DNA from 2 places in the Escherichia marmotae genome. Region 1 is predicted to be linked to the other one. Evidence: predicted binding sites of a transcription regulator. Region 1 holds the regulator's gene; the other holds the start of a gene.

Region 1 (7,623 bases):
TTCAAAGAACAGCGCCAGCGCGATAGGAAGACCAAGTTGCACCAGGCGTTTCATGGCGGCTGGATCCGGTTTAGCGGTGCCTTTTTCGTTGCGGATATCGCGCATGGAGCGGGCACGTTTAATATAAGAAACCATAGCGAGGAACATCACCCAATACACAGCCGCAGTCGCCACACCACAGCCGACGCCACCGAGTTCTGGCATCCCAAAATGACCATAAATAAAGATATAGTTCACTGGAATGTTCACCAACAGGCCAATAAAACCCATCACCATCCCAGGTTTGGTTTTTGCCAGACCTTCACACTGGTTACGTGCGACCTGGAAGAATAGATAGCCCGGTGCGCCCCACAACAGTGCTCGCAGATAACCTACCGCTTTATCAGCGAGCGCCGGATCGATATTTTGCATGGAGCGGATGATATAACCCGCATTCCACAGTACCACCATAATGAGCACTGAAACGAAACCGGCAAGCCAGAAACCTTGTCGCACCTGGTGCGCAATGCGCTCACGGCGACCAGAACCATTTAATTGCGCGATAACCGGCGTTAATGCCAGTAGCAGTCCGTGGCCAAAGAGGATGGCCGGAAGCCAGATTGACGTACCGATAGCCACCGCCGCCATGTCGGTGGCACTATAGCCGCCCGCCATCACGGTATCGACAAAACCCATTGCGGTTTGGGCGATTTGCGCGAGAATCACCGGGATTGCTAATGCTAATAACAGACGCGCTTCACTGATATACTTCTGCACGTGAACACCTTTTATATTGTTGTTATATGAGAGACTAAAAAGCCGCCTGAATGGGCAGCAAAAAGAAGAAGCAGGGGAAATTCAGTCTATTGTAGCGAGGATTTATTAATTCTCCAGTGAAAAAATAACCATTCAGCCCCCTTTACTGGCAAGGGTGTTTCCCACCTGCTATTGTGCTGAACAGAATGCCTTAACTGATTTCAGGAGTTGTAAGTATGTTTACGGGGATAGTGCAGGGCACTGCAAAACTGGTGTCGATTGACGAGAAACCAAATTTTCGTACTCATGTGGTTGAGTTACCTGACTACATGCTTGATGGTCTGGAGACCGGTGCGTCTGTAGCACACAACGGTTGTTGCCTGACCGTGACGGAAATCAACGGTAACCATATCAGTTTTGACCTGATGAAAGAGACGTTACGCATTACCAATCTTGGCGATTTACAGGTTGGGGATTGGGTAAATGTAGAACGTGCGGCGAAATTCAGTGATGAAATTGGTGGGCATTTAATGTCGGGTCATATTATGACCACCGCCGAAGTCGCGAAAATATTAACCTCTGAAAATAATCGCCAGATCTGGTTTAAAGTGCAGGATAGTCAGTTGATGAAATATATCCTGTATAAAGGATTTATCGGAATCGACGGTATTAGCCTGACCGTAGGCGAAGTAACGTCGACCCGTTTCTGTGTGCATTTAATTCCGGAAACGCTGGAACGTACCACCCTCGGTAAGAAAAAACTCGGCGCGCGTGTCAATATCGAAATCGATCCACAAACTCAGGCAGTGGTAGATACAGTAGAACGTGTGCTGGCAATGCGTGAGCAGGCCTTGAATCAATAAGATACTGAAGCCTGATTTGAAATGACATCGCCCCCAAAACGGGGGCGATAGAATGACATTTAGCGTGCAACCCGAAGACCGCTTTCGATCCCACGTGAGAACACCACTTGCCAGAGCTGAATATCGCGGGCGCGGAAAGCACCAGCGCAAGCATTCAGATAATAGGTAAACATCCGTTTAAAGCGCTCACTGTAGTTATCAGCAATTTCTGGCCATGCGGCGAGGAATCGCTCATACCAGGCCATTAACGTGGTGTCGTAATCGGCACCAAAGTTATGCCAGTCTTCCATCACGAAATGTGGTTCGCTGGAGCGAGCAATTTGCCGAACAGAGGGCAGACAACCGTTCGGAAAAATATATTTATTTATCCACGGGTCAACATTCAGGTCGGTTTTTTTCGAGCCGATAGTATGCAACAGGAAAATACCTTCCGGTTTCAGATTACGATCCACCACTTCGAAATAGGTATCGTAATTTTTCGGCCCGACATGTTCGAACATTCCAACCGAAACAATACGGTCAAACTGGTCGTTCAGGTCCCGGTAATCTTGCAGCAAGATGGTGACATCCAGACCTGCGCAGCGCTCCTGAGCCATTTTTTGCTGTTCGGCAGAAATCGTGACACCCACCACACTTACGTCATAATTAGACGCCATGTAATGTGCCAGACCGCCCCAACCACAGCCAATATCCAGTACGCGCATACCCGGTTTTAACTGCAATTTTTCACAGATCATTTTGAGCTTCGCTTGCTGGGCTGATTCCAGATTATCGGCATCTTTCCAGTAAGCGCAGGAGTATTGCATGAAGGGATCAAGCATGCGGCTAAACAAGTCATTACCGAGATCGTAATGCTCTTTGCCAACTATCCAGGCACGTTTTTTACTTTGTAGATTGAAAAGGCGTGCACCAGCAATGCGCAGTGTGTCTTTGAAATGATGGGGGAGTTGGTTTTCGAGACCTGCGCGCAAGACCTTGCTAAAAAACATATCCAGTCGGTCACATTCCCACCAACCATCCATATAACTTTCGCCTAACCCTAACGATCCTTCTTGCAGGACGCGTTTAAAAAAATCGGGGTTTTTAACACGAATATCTGCCGGAGCAGGGCCATTAATAGCAATGCCAGCACGGCTAAGTAATTCGTTGGCGATACGATACCAGTTGTCATCCGGTACACTGACTTCTTCTATACACGATGAACTCATAGTTTCTCCATCACTGGTCGGTGATCAGAACCTTAAAACAGCGTAGACGCTTTTTGGGCTTTGTGAGAAATCTCGCAGAAAAAACCGCGAGTCTATAATCCGACGTAGAACAGAGGGAAAGGAGGAACCCTTGCCGAAATGACCATCCATAGTAAACCGGGAACACTCCTGTCCCCGTAGAAACATAATATTTATCGTAATCTTAACAACTGAAAATTAGTATAGGCCGCTAATTTCAATCATACAACAAAATTTTGTTAGCGGCCTAAGTATAAAGATATCGATATATATCAATGCGATTCACTATGAGCGACTTCGGCATTGCTTTGATTCTGGCAGTCTCGTTCTTTACAACGTTGCATCATGTAACCCAGAGCGGCCAGCACCACAGTTGATAACATCACGCTAGTGGTGGTGAACAGAGGTGTGCTAACGCTGATAAGCCAGGAAACCACCAGGCTTGCGAGGAAGCACAGTCCCAGTTGCAGAGTGTTCTGCAAGGCTGCGGCGCGTCCGGTTGCATGTGGGAAGGGCCGCAACGCCTGTGCGACAACAATCGGGTAGATTGCGCCGTTGGCAATCGCCATCACACAGAATGGGACCAGAATTTCGACCAGTGAAACATGGCTAATGAATCCTGCCGCCCAGGTTGCCACGACGCTGATAGCAAACAGCATCAGTAGCCACGGCAACAACTGCTTACCTTGCCATTTCTGCAACGCGGCGCGACAGCCATAACCACCAATCAGAAACGCAATAGTTTGCGGGACATAACTTAAACCAATGACGGCCGGGCTGTAACCCATTTCGCTAAGGATGAACGGAGAACCGGTCAGCCAGGCAAAGAAACTGGCTGAACAGGCAGCATAAATCAGTACGTTTCCGCGATAGATTTTTGAACGCAGCAGATCGGTAAAGGTCAGACCATCCTGGCTATCATTACGTGTTTTAGTCGTGGGTTTAAGCCAGAAAATGGGCAGAATCAGTACTACGGTAATGGCAAACAGGGTGGCGAAAATCGCCTGCCAGGAAAAATGGACCAGCAGCCAGCTACCTAAAAGAGGAGCAAGCGCCGGAGACAGCCCCACTAACGGCATGATAGTGGCGAAAATACGATTCACTTTTTGTGAAGGGTAGTAGTCCGTCACCAACGCCTGCCAGATAACTGCCGCGGCGCAGACCCCCACAGCTTGCACGAACCGCAATACCAGCAGAGTGACGGCGTTTTCCACCCATAACATCCCCAGACTACCCAGAGCAAAAATTGTCAGGCCGATCAATAACACCGGTTTACGACCATATCGGTCGGAGAGCGGCCCCCACAAGAGCTGGGCTGCGGCAAAACCGGCAAGGAACAGACTAAGGCTGGCACTGACAGCAGACGCAGGCGTTTGCAGATCGGCCTGAATGGCGGCGAAAGCAGGCAGATACATATCGGTTGCCAGAAAACCGAGTACGCTCAAACCCGCCAGCCAGACTAAAAATCTTTTCCCAGGTTGCATGTATATTCTCTAAATCTCTCAATTAAACACCGTCGCAAAGTGTAGGGAGTGAAATTCGTGTTGTGAAACGGTAATATTTGATGACTGGTTTCAAAAATTTTGCAGGCAAACTATGTGGTCTGAGTATTCTCTCGAAGTGGTTGATGCGGTGGCGCGTAATGGTAGTTTTAGCGCCGCGGCCCAGGAGTTGCATCGCGTTCCTTCTGCGGTCAGCTATACCGTTCGTCAGTTGGAAGAGTGGCTGGCAGTGCCGCTTTTTGAAAGGCGTCATCGTGACGTGGAACTGACCGCTGCCGGGGCGTGGTTTCTCAAAGAAGGGCGTTCTGTTGTCAAAAAAATGCAGATCACTCGCCAGCAATGTCAGCAGATAGCGAACGGTTGGCGCGGTCAGTTAGCCATCGCGGTAGATAATATTGTCAGGCCAGAACGCACGCGGCAGATGATTGTTGATTTCTATCGCCATTTTGATGACGTCGAACTTCTGGTTTTTCAGGAGGTGTTTAACGGTGTCTGGGATGCGCTTTCCGACGGACGTGTGGAACTGGCGATTGGTGCGACACGGGCGATTCCGGTAGGTGGGCGTTACGCCTTCCGTGATATGGGAATGTTGAGCTGGAGTTGTGTTGTTGCCCGCCACCATCCGCTTGCGTCGATGAATGGGCCGTTCAGCGATGATACGTTGCGCAACTGGCCGTCACTGGTGCGCGAAGACACGTCACGGACGCTGCCCAAACGTATTACCTGGCTGCTCGATAACCAAAAGCGCCTGGTTGTCCCGGACTGGGAATCATCGGCAACCTGTATCTCGGCCGGGTTATGCATTGGCATGGTGCCGACCCATTTCGCTAAACCGTGGCTGAACGAGGGGAAGTGGGTAGCATTAGAACTGGAAAATCCATTCCCTGATTCGGCATGTTGTCTGACCTGGCAGCAGAATGATATGTCGCCTGCGTTAACCTGGCTGCTGGAGTATCTCGGTGATAGCGAGACGCTGAATAAGGAATGGCTGCGGGAGCCGGAAGAGACTCCCGCAACGGATGATTAACGACGATAGTCGCGGAACGGACCGTCAGCCACGGAGCGGCGTTCAATAAGCCGCGGATGAACTTCAATTGACTGCGGTTCTTCGCGTTTGTTGACGATACGATCCAACAGCATGTTGAACGCCGTTTCGCCCAGCGAATCTTTTGGCTGATGGATAGTCGTCAGCGCCGGAGTAAAATAACGGGCGTTGCGCACGTTATCATAACCGATCAGCGAAATATCTTGCGGTACGCGCAGACCCATTTCATCAGCGGCGCAAAGTGCGCCCATAGCCATGATATCGCCGCCACAGAAGACAGCAGTAGGGCGGTGCGGTTGCGACAGGATTTGCTGCATGGCGCGATAACCCGATTCAGGCTCAAAGTCACCCTGCACAATCCAGTTTTCCGGCACCTTGATCATGGCTTCTTCCATCGCTTTCATAAAACCCGCCAGACGGCCAGCGCCGGTGTTGCGCTCCAGCGGACCAGGAATAACGCCAATTTCGCGATGACCGCGTTCAATCAGATAGCGCCCGGCCATGTAGCCGCCTTCAAAAGCGTTATCGATAACTGCATCGGTAAAGTCCGCTTTTGCTTCGCCCCAGTCCATCACCACCATCGGGATATGGCGATACTCTTCCAGCATCGCCAGCAATGGTTCCGGATACTCAGAACACATGACCAGCAGGCCATCGACGCGTTTTTGCGCCATCATCGACAGATAGGCCCGCTGTTTCTCAAGATTGTTCCACGCATTGCCCAGAATCAGTGTGTAGCCTTTCTGGAAGCAATTTTTTTCTACCGCTTCAATGATCTCGGCAAAATAGGCCGCTTCGCTGCTGGTCGCCAGCAAACCGATAGACTTGGTGTGGTTAACCTTCAGGCTACGCGCCACCGCGCTAGGAGAGTAGTGTAATTCTTTAATCGCTGCCCACACAGCGTTACGAGTCTCTTCCGCGACAAAACGCGTTTTGTTTATAACGTGTGACACAGTTGTAGTGGAAACGTTTGCTCGTTTCGCTACATCTTTTATTGTTGCCATTCCATTTCACTCCAGACCCTAACTTCAGCTCCTGCAAAATCGCAAGGTAAACGTTTGCCTTTACACACCTTACGCACAACGAAAGTGTTGCGGTACGCCGGAAAAATGACACGGAGCGTCAGGAAGGGGTCAATGGCCAGTACGCAAATAGTGTAAGCGTGGAATTTTGGCCGATCTTGATGAAAAGGGGAAGTAGTAAAAACACTTATCATTATAAATGCCGGGAGATTTTTTCATCACACTGTGTAAAAATGAGTAATATCATTTTTTGTGTGGTAATAAAAAAGGAGAAAACTTGATGAGCATCGACCTTAAATTTTCATTGGTAACAACCATTATCGTTCTTGGTTTGATCGTGGCAGTGGGTTTGACTGCCGCGCTGCACTGATTTCCCCTCGAGGGAGCGCGTTCTCCCTCGCATCTCTCTCCTCTTTGTTAGCAAAATGGCAAAAGTGTTTTCTCTTTTTGTTATTTTCATTCTTTTGTGATTGATGTCATGCTTTCGCCACTTTGATGAACATCGCGTGATGACGCGAAGAGGTGGAGATTAGGCATGAAAATTAACTATCCGTTGCTGGCGCTGGCGATTGGCGCGTTTGGTATCGGGACAACGGAGTTCTCGCCAATGGGCCTGTTGCCCGTCATTGCGCGCGGTGTGGATGTCTCGATCCCTGCTGCCGGAATGTTAATCAGTGCCTATGCGGTTGGTGTGATGGTTGGCGCGCCGCTGATGACATTATTACTTTCTCATCGTGCCCGCCGCAGCGCGCTGATTTTCCTGATGGCGATTTTTACCCTTGGTAATGTACTTTCTGCCATTGCCCCGGATTACATGACACTGCTGCTTTCACGTATTTTGACCAGTCTGAATCACGGTGCATTTTTTGGCCTGGGGTCAGTTGTGGCCGCAAGCGTTGTGCCAAAACATAAACAGGCCAGCGCAGTTGCGACCATGTTTATGGGCTTAACTTTGGCGAATATCGGCGGTGTTCCGGCGGCGACCTGGTTGGGTGAAACTATTGGCTGGCGAATGTCGTTCCTGGCAACGGCGGGGTTGGGCGTGATTTCGATGATTAGCCTGTACTTCTCTTTACCGAAAGGTGGCGCAGGGGCGCGACCAGAAGTGAAAAAAGAGCTGGCGGTGCTGCTGCGTCCGCAGGTGTTATCGGCTTTACTGACGACGGTGTTGGGGGCTGGCGCAATGTTTACGCTCTACACTTATATTTCTCCGGTGCTGCAAAGTATCAC
Region 2 (7,623 bases), 1.3 Mb from region 1:
CGGAAAAACTAGGCGTTGACCGCGCACTGGCGTTCAGCGAAATCAATCAGCAACTTTATCAACTACTTAACGGTCTGGATGTGGTTTACCATGCCCAGGGCGAACATGCGTATGCTGATGAAATAGTGAACAGTGCACTGGAAAAACTGCGTAAAGGCTCGCGGCAAAATCTCACCGCTCCGGCAACGATGATCGACTGGCGCCCTGTTGTTCATGAAATGCGCCTGTTCAAATCGCCAGAAGAGATTGCCGTACTTCGCCGCGCTGGTGAAATCACCGCACTGGCGCACACTCGGGCGATGGAAAAATGCCGTCCAGGAATGTTTGAGTACCATCTGGAAGGCGAAATTCACCACGAATTTAACCGCCACGGCGCACGTTATCCTTCCTACAACACCATTGTCGGCAGCGGTGAAAATGGCTGCATTTTGCATTACACCGAAAACGAGTGTGAACTGCGCGACGGCGATCTGGTGTTGATTGACGCGGGGTGTGAATATAAAGGTTACGCTGGCGATATTACCCGCACCTTCCCGGTCAATGGCAAATTCACTCAGGCACAGCGTGAAATCTACGACATTGTGCTGGAGTCTCTTGAAACCAGTTTGCGCCTGTATCGTCCGGGAACCTCCATTCAGGAAGTCACGGGTGAAGTGGTGCGTATCATGATTAGCGGCCTGGTAAAACTGGGGATCCTGAAAGGTGACGTCGATGAACTGATCGCCCAAAATGCCCATCGTCCTTTCTTTATGCATGGCCTTAGCCACTGGTTAGGTCTGGATGTTCATGATGTGGGTGTTTATGGTCAGGATCGCTCGCGCATTCTTGAACCGGGTATGGCTTTGACCGTAGAGCCGGGGTTGTATATCGCGCCGGATGCAGATGTGCCGGAACAATATCGCGGTATCGGCATTCGTATTGAAGACGATATTGTGATTACTGAAACCGGTAACGAAAACCTCACCGCCAGCGTGGTGAAAAAGCCGGAAGAAATCGAAGCATTGATGGCGGCCGCGAGAAAGCAATGAGCGTAATCATCGTCGGTGGCGGCATGGCTGGCGCGACGCTGGCGCTGGCTATTTCCCGGTTAAGTCACGGGGCGCTGCCGGTACATCTGATTGAAGCGACTGCACCGGAATCACATGTTCATCCTGGCTTTGATGGCCGAGCTATTGCGCTGGCGGCGGGCACCTGCCAGCAACTGGCGCGCATCGGCGTCTGGCAATCTCTGGCTGATTGCGCAACTGCCATCACCACTGTTCATGTCAGCGATTGCGGTCATGCTGGATTCGTCACCCTCGCCGCAGAAGATTATCAACTGGCGGCACTGGGGCAGGTTGTTGAGTTGCACAATGTCGGGCAACGGCTGTTTACATTGTTGCGCAAAGCGCCTGGCGTGACGCTGCACTGTCCGGATCGCGTTGCTAACGTTTCTCGTACTCAGGATAACGTTGCCGTAACGCTGGAGAGTGGCGAGACGCTGACGGGGCGTGTGCTGGTTGCGGCTGATGGTACGCATTCAGCATTAGCGACCACCTGCGGCGTTGACTGGCAGCAAGAGCCTTACGAACAACTGGCAGTGATTGCTAATGTTGCTACCTCTGTTGCGCATGAAGGCCGTGCTTTTGAGCGCTTTACGCAATATGGCCCGCTGGCGATGTTGCCGATGTCTGGCGGACGTTGTTCGCTGGTCTGGTGTCACCCGCTGGAACGGGGCGATGAGGTCATGGCGTGGAGCGACGAGACGTTTTGCCGTGAACTCCAGTCCGCTTTTGGCTGGCGTCTGGGGCAAATTACCCACGCCGGTAAACGCAGTGCTTATCCGCTGGCGTTAACCCGCGCCGCTAAACCCATTACCCATCGCACCGTGCTGGTGGGTAATGCAGCGCAAACCCTGCATCCGATTGCCGGACAAGGATTTAACCTCGGTATGCGTGATGTTATGAGCCTTGCAGAAACCCTGACTCAGGCGCAAGAACGTGGTGAAGACATTGGTGATTACGGCGTATTGTGCCGCTACCAGCAGCGTCGGCAGAGCGATCGCGAAGCGACTATCGGCGTTACGGACAGTCTGGTGCATCTTTTTGCCAACCGTTGGGTGCCGCTGGTTGTCGGGCGCAACCTCGGGCTGATGGCGATGGAATTATTCACTCCGGCACGCGATGTGCTGACGCAGCGCACCCTCGGTTGGGTGGCGCGTTGAAGGCGGTTTTAAGGAATAAACAATGCAAAGTGTTGATGTAGCCATTGTTGGCGGCGGCATGGTGGGGCTGGCGGTTGCCTGCGGCTTACAGGGGAGCGGCTTACGCGTCGCCGTACTGGAACAGCGTGTACCGGAACCTCTGGCGGCGGATGCACCACCACAACTGCGCGTTTCGGCTATCAATGCCGCCAGCGAAAAATTACTCATCCGTCTTGGCATCTGGCAGGACATTCTCTCCCGTAGAGCCAGTTGCTATCACGGTATGGAAGTGTGGGATAAAGACAGTTTTGGTCACATCTCTTTTGACGATCAAAGCATGGGCTATAGCCATCTTGGGCATATTGTTGAAAACGCAGTGATTCACTACGCGCTGTGGAACAAAGCGCAACAGTCGTCAGATATCACCCTGTTTGCCCCTGCAGAATTACAGCAAGTCGCCAGGGGGGAAAACGAAACCTTCCTGACGCTGAAAGACGGCAGCATGTTAACGGCGCGTCTGGTGATTGGCGCGGACGGGGCAAATTCCTGGTTGCGCAACAAAGCCGATATCCCGCTGACTTTCTGGGATTATCAGCATCACGCGCTGGTAGCGACCATTCGTACTGAAGAACCACATGAAGCGGTGGCGCGCCAGGTTTTCCACGGTGAAGGCATTCTGGCTTTTTTGCCGCTGAGCGATCCGCATCTTTGCTCGATTGTCTGGTCATTACCTCCTCAGGAGGCGCAGCGGATGCAGCAGGCGAGCGAAGATGAATTTAATCGCGCATTAAATATCGCTTTTGATAATCGCCTGGGCTTATGCAAGGTTGAGAGCGAGCGTCAGGTGTTCCCGTTGACGGGGCGTTATGCCCGCCAGTTTGCCGCTCACCGCCTGGCGTTGGTGGGCGACGCCGCGCATACCATTCACCCGCTGGCGGGGCAGGGGGTGAATCTCGGCTTTATGGATGCCGCAGAGCTGATTGCCGAACTGAAACGTCTGCACCGTCAGGGCAAAGACATCGGGCAGTACATTTACTTGCGTCGCTATGAACGCAGCCGCAAGCACAGTGCGGCGCTGATGCTGGCAAGTATGCAAGGATTCCGCGATCTCTTTTCCGGAGCTAATCCGGCGAAAAAACTGCTGCGCGATATTGGTTTGAAACTGGCCGACACGCTGCCTGGCGTTAAGCCGCAGCTTATTCGTCAGGCAATGGGGTTAAATGATTTGCCTGAATGGTTGCGTTAAAAATTTCTCCTCTGTTGTTTATTTGATACCCATCACACTTTAATCTCCCGGTTTTTCTGTCGGGAGATTTTCCTCATTTGAAATAAACTAATTTCACCTTCAATTTCGCATTATATTTTCTAATGTTACGATTTTTTGATTTAGTGATTTTTGACATATTTTCAGTTCTTAATATTGCTTTATCCAAATTCAATTTCTTAATGCATTGTATTTATATAAAAATAAAATCAATTTTTGGTTTTTTATTCTGTTGAGATTTTTGCGTTTTTTAACCATAAGCTAATGTGATGATCAATTTTACCTTATGGTTAACCGTCTATTTCGGTGGTAAGTTCAGAGAAAAGAGAACGATTGCGTTGGGGACCGGGAGTGGCTCCGATGCTGGGTTTCGTGGTGATAATTTCACTGTGAAAAAGTTGTCAGCCCCGCTTATTCAATGAGGACAAGATGGCACAACAGACTCCTTTGTACGAACAACACACGCTTTGCGGCGCACGCATGGTGGATTTCCATGGCTGGATGATGCCGCTGCATTACGGTTCGCAAATCGACGAACATCATGCGGTACGAACCGATGCCGGAATGTTTGATGTGTCGCATATGACCATCGTCGATCTCCGCGGCAGCCGCACCCGGGAGTTTCTGCGTTATCTGCTGGCGAACGATGTGGCGAAGCTCACCAAAAGTGGCAAAGCGCTCTACTCCGGGATGTTGAATGCCTCTGGCGGAGTGATAGATGACCTGATCGTTTACTACTTCACTGAAGATTTCTTCCGCCTCGTTGTTAACTCCGCCACCCGCGAAAAAGACCTCTCCTGGATAACCCAACACGCTGAACCCTTCGGCATTGAAATTACCGTTCGTGATGACCTTTCCATGATTGCCGTACAAGGGCCGAATGCTCAGGTAAAAGCTGCCACACTGTTTAATGACGCCCAGCGTCAGGCGGTGGAAGGCATGAAGCCGTTCTTTGGCGTGCAGGCGGGCGATCTGTTTATTGCCACCACCGGTTATACCGGCGAAGCGGGCTATGAAATTGCGCTGCCAAATGAAAAAGCAGCAGATTTCTGGCGTGCGCTGGTGGAAGCGGGCATTAAGCCATGCGGTCTGGGTGCGCGTGATACGCTGCGTCTGGAAGCGGGCATGAATCTTTATGGTCAGGAGATGGACGAAACCATCTCGCCGCTGGCAGCCAACATGGGCTGGACCATCGCCTGGGAACCGACTGACCGTGACTTCATCGGTCGTGAAGCCCTGGAAGTGCAGCGTGAACATGGCACAGAGAAACTGGTTGGTCTGGTGATGACCGAAAAAGGTGTGCTGCGTAATGAACTGCCGGTGCGTTTTACCGACGCGCAGGGTAATCAGCATGAAGGCATTATTACCAGCGGGACTTTCTCCCCAACGCTGGGTTACAGCATTGCGCTGGCGCGTGTGCCGGAAGGCATTGGCGAAACGGCGATTGTGCAAATTCGCAACCGTGAAATGCCGGTAAAAGTGACTAAACCTGTTTTTGTGCGTAACGGCAAAGCCGTCGCGTGATTTACTTTTTTGGAGATTGATTGATGAGCAACGTACCAGCAGAACTGAAATACAGCAAAGAACACGAATGGCTGCGTAAAGAAGCTGACGGCACTTACACCGTTGGCATCACCGAGCATGCTCAGGAACTGTTAGGCGATATGGTGTTTGTTGACCTGCCGGAAGTGGGCGCAACGGTAAGCGCGGGCGATGACTGCGCGGTTGCCGAATCAGTAAAAGCGGCGTCAGACATTTATGCGCCAGTAAGTGGTGAAATCGTAGCGGTGAACGACGCACTGAGCGACTCCCCGGAGCTGGTAAACAGCGAGCCATACACTGGCGGCTGGATCTTTAAAATCAAAGCCAGCGATGAAAGCGAACTGGAATCACTGCTGGACGCCACCGCATACGAAGCATTGTTAGAAGACGAGTAATAGCTTTATCCCTCTTCTTTGGGAGAGGGGCAGGGTGAGGAAAATTTACGCCTCACCCTTACTCTCTTCGCAAGAAGGGAGGTTCACAATTCACTGCACGTTTCAGGAACCATCGCTCATGACACAGACGTTAAGCCAGCTTGAAAACAGCGGCGCTTTTATTGAACGCCATATCGGACCGGACGCCGCGCAACAGCAAGAAATGCTGAATGCCGTTGGCGCACAATCGTTAAACGCGCTGATCGGCCAGATTGTGCCGAAAGATATTCAGCTTGCGACCCCGCCGCAGGTTGGCGCACCGGCGACCGAATACGCCGCGCTGGCGGAACTCAAGGCTATTGCCAGTCGCAATAAACGCTTCACGTCTTACATCGGCATGGGTTACACCGCCGTGCAGTTGCCGCCGGTTATTCTGCGCAACATGCTGGAAAATCCGGGCTGGTATACCGCGTATACCCCGTATCAGCCTGAAGTCTCCCAGGGCCGCCTCGAAGCCCTGCTCAACTTCCAGCAGGTAACGTTGGATCTGACCGGGCTGGATATGGCTTCGGCGTCTCTGCTGGACGAAGCTACTGCTGCCGCTGAAGCAATGGCGATGGCTAAACGCGTCAGCAAACTGAAAAATGCCAATCGCTTCTTCGTTGCTTCTGACGTTCATCCGCAAACGCTGGATGTGGTTCGCACCCGTGCAGAAACCTTTGGTTTTGAAGTGATTGTCGATGACGCGCAAAAAGTGCTCGATCATCAGGAAGTGTTCGGCGTGCTGTTACAGCAGGTTGGCACTACCGGTGAAATCCACGATTACACAACGCTTATCAGCGAACTGAAATCACGCAAAATTGTGGTCAGTGTTGCCGCTGACATTATGGCACTGGTGCTGCTTACTGCACCGGGCAAACAGGGTGCGGATATTGTCTTTGGTTCGGCGCAACGCTTCGGTGTGCCGATGGGCTACGGTGGCCCGCACGCGGCCTTCTTTGCGGCGAAAGATGAATATAAACGTTCTATGCCGGGCCGTATTATTGGTGTATCGAAAGATGCCGCAGGCAATACCGCGCTGCGAATGGCGATGCAGACTCGCGAACAACATATTCGCCGCGAGAAAGCGAACTCCAACATTTGTACTTCCCAGGTACAGCTGGCAAACATCGCCAGCCTGTATGCCGTTTATCACGGTCCGGTTGGCCTGAAACGCATCGCTAACCGCATTCATCGTCTGACCGATATTCTGGCTGCTGGCCTGCAACAAAAAGGTCTGAAGCTGCGCCATGCGTACTATTTCGACACGTTGTGTGTAGACGTAGCCGACAAAGCAGGCGTGCTGGCGCGTGCCGAAGCGGCTGAAATCAACCTGCGTAGCGACATTCTGAACGCCGTGGGGGTCACCCTTGATGAAACCACGACGCGTGAAAACGTGATGCAGCTTTTCAGCGTGCTGCTGGGCGATAATCACGGGCTGGATATCGACACGCTGGACAAAGACGTGGCTCACGACAGCCGCTCTATCCAGCCTGCAATGTTGCGCGACGATGAAATCCTGACGCACCCGGTATTTAATCGCTACCACAGCGAAACCGAAATGATGCGCTATATGCATTCGCTGGAGCGTAAAGATCTGGCGCTGAATCAGGCGATGATCCCGCTGGGTTCCTGCACCATGAAACTGAACGCCGCCGCCGAGATGATCCCGATCACCTGGCCGGAGTTTGCTGAACTGCACCCGTTCTGCCCACCGGAGCAGGCCGAAGGTTATCAGCAGATGATTGCGCAACTGGCTGACTGGCTGGTCAAACTGACTGGTTATGACACCGTCTGTATGCAGCCGAACTCCGGTGCTCAGGGTGAATACGCGGGCCTGCTGGCGATTCGTCATTACCATGAAAGCCGCAACGAAGGGCATCGTGATATCTGCCTGATCCCGGCATCTGCCCACGGGACTAACCCAGCTTCTGCGCATATGGCGGGAATGCAGGTGGTGGTCGTGGCATGTGATAAAAACGGCAATATCGATTTGACTGACCTGCGCGCGAAAGCGGAACAGGCTGGCGATAATCTCTCCTGCATCATGGTGACTTATCCATCCACCCACGGTGTGTACGAAGAAACAATCCGTGAAGTGTGTGAAATCGTGCATCAGTTTGGCGGTCAGGTTTACCTTGATGGCGCAAACATGAATGCCCAGGTCGGCATCACTTCACCGGGCTTTATTGGTGCGGACGTTTCGCACCTCAACCTGCATA

Evidence for each region. Region 1 encodes PurR, which represses purine synthesis genes. Its sites were predicted from a motif close to CANGCAAACGTTTGCNTG; they were not measured.
Region 2: gcvT (glycine cleavage system aminomethyltransferase GcvT) is a predicted target of PurR. The motif match lies at 3,769-3,786, and genes of this name have one in related genera.

Annotation. Positions count from the first base shown of each region.
Region 1 is NZ_CP025979.1:729,353-736,975, forward strand. It holds gene mdtK (multidrug efflux MATE transporter MdtK) at 1-756, opposite strand, end outside; gene C1192_RS03925 (riboflavin synthase) at 972-1,598, shown strand; gene cfa (cyclopropane fatty acyl phospholipid synthase) at 1,658-2,806, opposite strand; gene punC (purine nucleoside transporter PunC) at 3,097-4,308, opposite strand; gene punR (DNA-binding transcriptional activator PunR) at 4,421-5,353, shown strand; gene purR (HTH-type transcriptional repressor PurR) at 5,350-6,375, opposite strand; gene cydH (cytochrome bd-I accessory subunit CydH) at 6,674-6,763, shown strand; gene C1192_RS03960 (MFS transporter) at 6,929-7,623, shown strand, end outside.
Region 2 is NZ_CP025979.1:4,118,230-4,125,852, forward strand. It holds gene pepP (Xaa-Pro aminopeptidase) at 1-1,028, shown strand, start outside; gene ubiH (2-octaprenyl-6-methoxyphenyl hydroxylase) at 1,025-2,203, shown strand; gene ubiI (FAD-dependent 2-octaprenylphenol hydroxylase) at 2,226-3,428, shown strand; gene C1192_RS25200 (hypothetical protein) at 3,502-3,585, opposite strand; gene gcvT (glycine cleavage system aminomethyltransferase GcvT) at 3,876-4,970, shown strand; gene gcvH (glycine cleavage system protein GcvH) at 4,994-5,383, shown strand; gene gcvP (aminomethyl-transferring glycine dehydrogenase) at 5,502-7,623, shown strand, end outside.